DNA from 2 places in the Nonomuraea sp. NPDC001831 genome. Region 2 is predicted to be linked to the other one. Evidence: riboswitches for the same ligand, from Rfam matches in the RefSeq annotation. Region 2 holds a riboswitch; the other holds the start of a gene.

Region 1 (3,200 bases), on a different contig from region 2:
GGCCATCGGCGGCACCAGGTGGTCCACCAGCACGGCGTGCGCGCGCCGCTTGGCCTGCGTGCCCTCCCCCGGGTCGTTGACCAGGAAGGGGTAGACCAGCGGCAGGTCGCCGATGGCGGCGTCGGTGCCGCACGCGGCCGACATCCCCGCCGACTTGCCGGGCAGCCACTCCAGGTTGCCGTGCTTGCCGACGTGCACCATCGCGTGCGCGCCGAACTCGGCCGACAGCCAGCGGTAGGCGGCCAGGTAGTGGTGGCTGGGCGGCAGGTCGGGGTCGTGGTAGATGGCGATCGGGTTCTCCCCGAAGCCGCGCGGCGGCTGCACCATCACCACGAGGTTCCCGGCCCTCAGCGCGGCCAGCACGATGTCGGTCCCGTCGTCCCCCTCGTGCACGAACAACTCTCCGGGCGGCGGCCCCCAGTGGCGCTCCATCTCCTCGCGCAGGGCCGCGGGCAGCGTCCGGTACCACTGTTCGTAGGAGGCGGCGGAGATGCGGACCGGGTTGCCCGCCAGGTGCTCCTCGGTCAGCCAGTCCTGGTCCTGGCCGCCGGCGGCGATCAGCGCGTGGACGAGCGCGTCGCCGTCCTGGTCGGCCACGCCGGGGAAGCCGTCGCCCAGGTCGTACCCCGCCTCGGCGAGACGGGCCAGCAGCCGGACGGTGCTCGCCGGGGTGTCCAGCCCGACCGCGTTGCCGACGCGGGAGTGCTTGGTCGGGTACGCCGACAACATCACCACCAGCCGCCGTTCGGCGGGAGGGGTGTGCCGCAGCAGGCCGTGGCGCACCGCGATGCCCGCCACCCGGGCGGCCCGCTCGGGGTCGGCGACGTAGACGGTCAGCCCGTCGGGGTCGATCTCCTTGAACGAGAACGGCACCGTGATGATGCGCCCGTCGAACTCCGGGATCGCCACCTGGGAGGCGGCGTCCAGCGGCGACAGCCCGTCGTCGTTCTCCTCCCAGGCCTGGCGGGTGGTGGTCAGGCAGAGTCCCTGCAGGATCGGCACGTCGAGCTCGGCCAGCGCGCCGACGTCCCAGGCCTCGTCGTCGCCGCCCGCCCCCGCGGTGGCCGGACGGGAGCCGCCCGCCGCCAGCACCGTGACGACCAGGGCGTCCGCCGCGCGCAGCGTGTCCAGCAGCTCCGGCTCGGCCGCGCGCAGGGACGAGCAGAAGACCGGCAGCGCCTGCCCGCCCGCGTCCTCGACGGCGTCGCACAACGCCTCGACGAACGCGGTGTTGCCCGCCACGTGGTGGGCCCGGTAGTAGAGCACCCCCACCACGGGACCGCCGGTGGTCCTGGCGGGGCGGTCCAGCCGTCCCCAGGTGGGGGCCGGGACGGGCGGCTCGAACCCGTGCCCGGTCAGCAGGACGGTGTCGGACAGGAACGCGTGCAGCTCGGCCAGGTTGGCCGGACCGCCATGGGCCAGGTAGGCGTGCGCCTCGGCGCACACCCCGCCGCTGACGGTGGACAGCTCCATCAGCTCGGCGTCGGGCGCCTGCTCCCCGCCCAGCACCACCACCGGGCGGGGCCCGGCCAGCAGCGCGTCGAGCCCTTCCGGCCAGGCCCGCCGCCCGCCCAGCAGGCGCACCACGACCAGGTCGGTGCCCTCCGTCAGGCCGGGGACGTCCTCGGCGGTCAGCCGGGCGGGATTGCCCAGACGGTAGCCCGCCCCGCAGGCGCGGGCGCTCAGCAGGTCGGTGTCGGAGGTGGAGAGCAGCAGAACGGTACGGCTGTCGCCAGGCACGGCGCATTCCTCCCTCGGGGTCCTCGCCCCGGTCGCGGGTGACACGACGGCAGGAGTCTCCTGGCTCCCGGATCGACGCTCACCCCGGCCTTCCCGTCCGTCGCCGGACAGTGGCCTCGTGGTGGGGTTCGCTCCCCGGTCACAGTGGCGGGACCGCGCCGGATTCGCACCGGCTTCCTCCCATTGCCATCGTCTACGCCGAAGCTTACGGCAGGAGCGACCCGTCCCAGAAGTGGCGTTACGATCCCTTCGTGCCCGTAGGTGAATCTTCCGGACGTACGCGTCCCGATGCCTGTCCGGGGGCGCTCCAGGTGCACGAGGCCGCCGACGGCCCGCTCGCCCGCGTGCGCCTGCCCGGCGGCGCGGTGTCGGCCGCGCAGCTCCGCGTGCTCGCCGGGTGCGCGGCCGAGCTGGGAGCGGGCGTGATCGAGCTGACGTCGCGGGCGAACGTCCAGGTGCGGGGGCTGCGCTCGCCCGAGGTCTTCGCCGGGCGCATCGCGGCGGCCGGGCTGCTGCCGTCGCCCGCGCACGAGCGGGTGCGCAACATCCTGGCCTCGCCGCTGAGCGGGCGCGGTCCTGACGGGCTGCTGGACGTGCAGGCGATGGCGGACGCCCTGGACCGGGCGCTGTGCGCGCGGCCCCGGCTGGCCGCGCTGCCGGGACGGTTCCTGTTCGCCCTGGACGACGGCACGCGGGACGTCGCCGGGCTCGGCGCGGACGTCACCTACGTGGCGACCGGGCGGCTGCTGCTCGCCGGCGCCGACACCGGGCTGACCGTCGCCCCGGACGCGGCCGTGCCGCTCATGATCGACGCCGCCGAGGCGTTCCTGGACGAGCTGTCCCCCGACGGCCCGCGCGCCTGGCGCATCCGCGACCTGCCGGACGGCCCCGCCGCGATCGCCACCCGCCTGCGCGACGGCCGACCAGCCCGAACGAACGCCCCGAACGCACTGGACGCCCCGAAGGCCCCGCAGGCGCCCCACACCGCCGACGCCCCGCAGGCCGCGGATGCCGCGAACGTCCCGCCCTCACCCGCGCGCCGCCCGTCCGCGGGCAGGATCGCGCAGCGGGACGGCCGGGTGGCGATCGAGGCGCTCGTGCCGCTCGGCCGTCTGACGTCCGCCCAGGCCAGAGCGCTCGCGGACCTCGGGCGGCCAGTGCGCCTGACCCCCTGGCGAACAGTCGTCCTGCCGGACCTCTCCCCCGGCTCCCCCGGCTCCCCCGGCTCCCCCGGCTCCCCCGATTCCTCGGGCTCCCCGAAATCCCTCGGCGAGGCGGACCGGATCGAGCGGACGCTGGCCGCCGCCGGGCTCGTCACCGACCCGGACTCCCCCTGGGCCGGGGTCACCGCCTGCACCGGCCGTCCCGGCTGCGCGAAGGCGCTCGCCGACGTGCGGGCGGACGCCCGCCAATGGGTGCGGAGCCTCGGCCGCGCACCCGCCACACCCGTCCACTGGGCC
Region 2 (3,200 bases):
CGGGCGTCCGTCCCCTCGGGCACGGCGAGCCGGTGGAACAGCCGCAACACCGGCACGCTGAGCGTCGGGGTGTCGGCGTACTGGGTCATCGAGGGGTGGTCGAACATCGTCCCGGCCACCTCCACGGCGGGGTTGACCAGCACCTGGGCCTTCAGGGGCAGACCGGCGTCGCGGGCCCTGATCGCGGCCAGGGCGCAGATCAGGCCGCCGCAGCTCTCGCCGAACAGGACGGCCCGCGCCGGGTCGACGCCCCACTGCGCGGCGTTCTCCAGCACGTGCCGGAGCACGTCCCAGCCGTCGTCGGCGGCGGCGGCCAGCGGCGTGCGCCAGTCGAGCAGCCGGTGGTCCACCGAGACGACGACGGCGGGCAGGTGGGCGGCCAGGTGGCTGTTGACCCAGTCGCTCTGCGGCGCCGTGCCGACGAAGCCGCCCCCGTGCACGTGCAGCACGAGCGGCAGGGCGTCCCCCGGCTCGGCCGCTCGGGGCCGGTGGACCCGGACGCGGATGTCGCGGCCGGGCAGCGCCACCGTCCGCCAGTCGACGGCGGCGCCGGGATCCGGCCGGCCGGTGATCGCCTGTGCCTCGACGGAGGCGCGCAGCCGGTTCTCCGCCTCGACGTAGGCGGCCAGCTCGGCGGGGGTGACGGTGTCCCAGTCGGGCGTGACCGGACGCAGGCCGGTGGTCTCGCTCATGCTCGTCTCCTCAGGTTTTCGCTACTTGAAGTATCGATACCTAAGGTAGCGAAAACGGGGCATCGCGGGCCTATGACGTCGATCACAATCGGGCCGCCAGCCTCGCGGGCGCGGCCCCGTGGCGGATGGCCGGATCGGAGCGTGGGTTCTTCGCAACACGAGATGTTGGGTGTGACTTTTTGATCCGCCCTATATATGGTGTCTCCCGCAGCCGGTTCGGTCGCCCCGCCAGGGCGGCCGAGGCAAGAGGGAACCCGGTGGGAATCCGGGACTGCCCCGCAGCGGTAAGTGGGAACGAACGCCGTCAGACGCACTGGGCCGAAGGCCCGGGAAGCGACGGCCAGTAGGCAGCGACAGCATGCCCACGAGTCCGAAGACCTGCCGGCGCGCCGCGCGCGATCATGCGCGCGCGGCTGGTCCGAGACCGCGCGGGACGGTGGACGGCACCGGCGAGAGGGCTGTGGCGCCTCGCCGTCCGCCTCCTGCGCGCGTTCTCGGCCGCTGACCGAGTTCACGAGGGGAGAGCGCAGTGACGGTCACAGGGGACCCGATGACGGACCTGGCCGCGACGGCGCGGGCGGACGCCGACAGGTCCGCGCCGCGGCGCGTCCAGATGCAGGTGCGCAAGCGCAACGGCACCGCGGAGCCGGTCGACGTCAACAAGATCGTACGTGCGGTGGAGCACTGGGCGACCGATCTGACGGACATCGACCCGATGCGGGTGGCCACCAAGACGATCAGCGGCCTCTACGACGGGGCCACCACCGCCGAGCTGGACCGGCTGTCCATCCAGACGGCCGCCGAGATGATCGGCGAGGAGCCGCAGTACTCGCGCCTGGCCGCGCGGCTGCTGTCGGGCTACATCGACAAGGAGGTCCGCGGGCAGGGCGTGGCCTCCTTCAGCCAGGCGATCCGGCTGGGCCACGCCGAGGGGCTCATCGGCGACGAGACCGCCGAGTTCGTCAACGCCAACGCCCGCAAGCTCGACGACGCCATCGACGTCACCGCCGACCTGCGGTTCGAGTACTTCGGGCTGCGGACGGTCTACGACCGTTACCTGCTGCGCCACCCGTCCACCCGGCTGGTGGTGGAGACGCCGCAGTACTGGCTGCTGCGCGTGGCCTGCGGGCTGGCCGAGACGCCCGCCGAGGCCGTCGGCTTCTACCGGCTCATGTCGTCGCTGGCCTACCTGCCCAGCTCGCCGACGCTGTTCAACTCCGGCACCCGGCACACCCAGATGTCCTCCTGCTACCTGGTCGACTCGCCCCGTGACGAGATCGGCTCCATCTACGACCGGTACGCCCAGGTGGCGCAGCTGTCGAAGTTCGCCGGCGGGATCGGCATCTCCTGGTCGCGGGTGCGCTCCCGGGGCGCGCTGATCCGCGGCACGAACGGGCACTCCAACGGCATCGTCCCGTGGCTGCGCACGCTCGACGCGTCGGTGGCCGCCGTCAACCAGGGCGGCCGGCGCAAGGGCGCGGCCTGCGTCTACCTGGAGCCCTGGCACCCCGACGTCGAGGAGTTCCTGGAGCTGCGCGACAACACCGGCGAGGACGCCCGCCGCACCCACAACCTCAACCTGGCCAACTGGATCCCCGACGAGTTCATGCGCCGGGTCGAGGCCGACGGCACCTGGTCGCTGTTCGACCCCGACGAGGTCCCCGAGCTGCCCGACCTGTGGGGCGAGGCGTTCGAGGAGGCCTACCGCGCCGCCGAGCGCGACGGGCGGTACGTCCGGCAGATCAAGGCCCGCGACCTGTACGCCAAGATGATGCGCACCCTGGCCCAGACCGGCAACGGCTGGATGACCTTCAAGGACGCCGCCAACCGCCTGTGCAACCAGGCGGCCGAGCCCGGCAACGTGGTGCACCTGTCCAACCTGTGCACCGAGATCGTCGAGGTGTCCAGCGACGCCGAGACCGCGGTCTGCAACCTGGGCTCGGTCAACCTCGCCGCCCACCTGACGGGCACGGGGCAGGCAGCGGCCCCCGACGGCGGCATCGACCGCGGCATCGACTGGGAGCGGCTGCGCGCCACCGTCCGCACCGCGGTCACCTTCCTCGACCGGGTGATCGACATCAACTACTACCCGAGCGAGCAGGCCGCGGCCAGCAACCCGCGCTGGCGCCCGGTCGGCCTCGGCGTGATGGGCCTGCAGGACGTCTTCTTCGCGCTGCGCCTGCCGTTCGACTCGGCCGAGGCCAAGGAGCTGTCCACCCGGATCGCCGAGGAGATCTACCTGTCGGCGCTGGAGACCTCCGCCGGCCTGGCCGAGCGCTTCGGCGCCCACCCCGCCTACGACCAGACGTGGGCGGCCCGCGGCCGGCTCCAGCACGACCTGTGGGGCCAGAGCGGCACCCAGGCCGGGCGCTGGGACGCGGTGCGCGAGCGCATCGCCGCCCACGGCCTGCGCAACTCGCTGCTGATCGCGATCGCGCCGACCGCCACCATCGCCTCGATCGTCGGCTGCTACGAGTGCATCGAGCCGCAGGTGTCCAACCTGTTCAA

Evidence for each region. Region 2 has a riboswitch for cobalamin ahead of ACFYYW_RS37485 (ribonucleoside-diphosphate reductase subunit alpha). Riboswitches for the same ligand answer to the same signal wherever they lie in the genome.
Region 1: linked by a shared signal. The riboswitch ahead of cobN (cobaltochelatase subunit CobN) and the one ahead of ACFYYW_RS37485 (ribonucleoside-diphosphate reductase subunit alpha) in region 2 are both predicted to bind cobalamin.

Annotation. Positions count from the first base shown of each region.
Region 1 is NZ_JBIATU010000004.1:312,242-315,441, reverse strand. Features, by position in the region: gene cobN (cobaltochelatase subunit CobN) at 1-1,740, opposite strand, end outside; cobalamin riboswitch at 1,794-1,920, opposite strand; gene ACFYYW_RS16610 (precorrin-3B synthase) at 1,992-3,200, shown strand, end outside.
Region 2 is NZ_JBIATU010000015.1:195,404-198,603, reverse strand. Features, by position in the region: gene ACFYYW_RS37490 (alpha/beta hydrolase) at 1-692, opposite strand, end outside; cobalamin riboswitch at 888-1,093, shown strand; gene ACFYYW_RS37485 (ribonucleoside-diphosphate reductase subunit alpha) at 1,222-3,200, shown strand, end outside.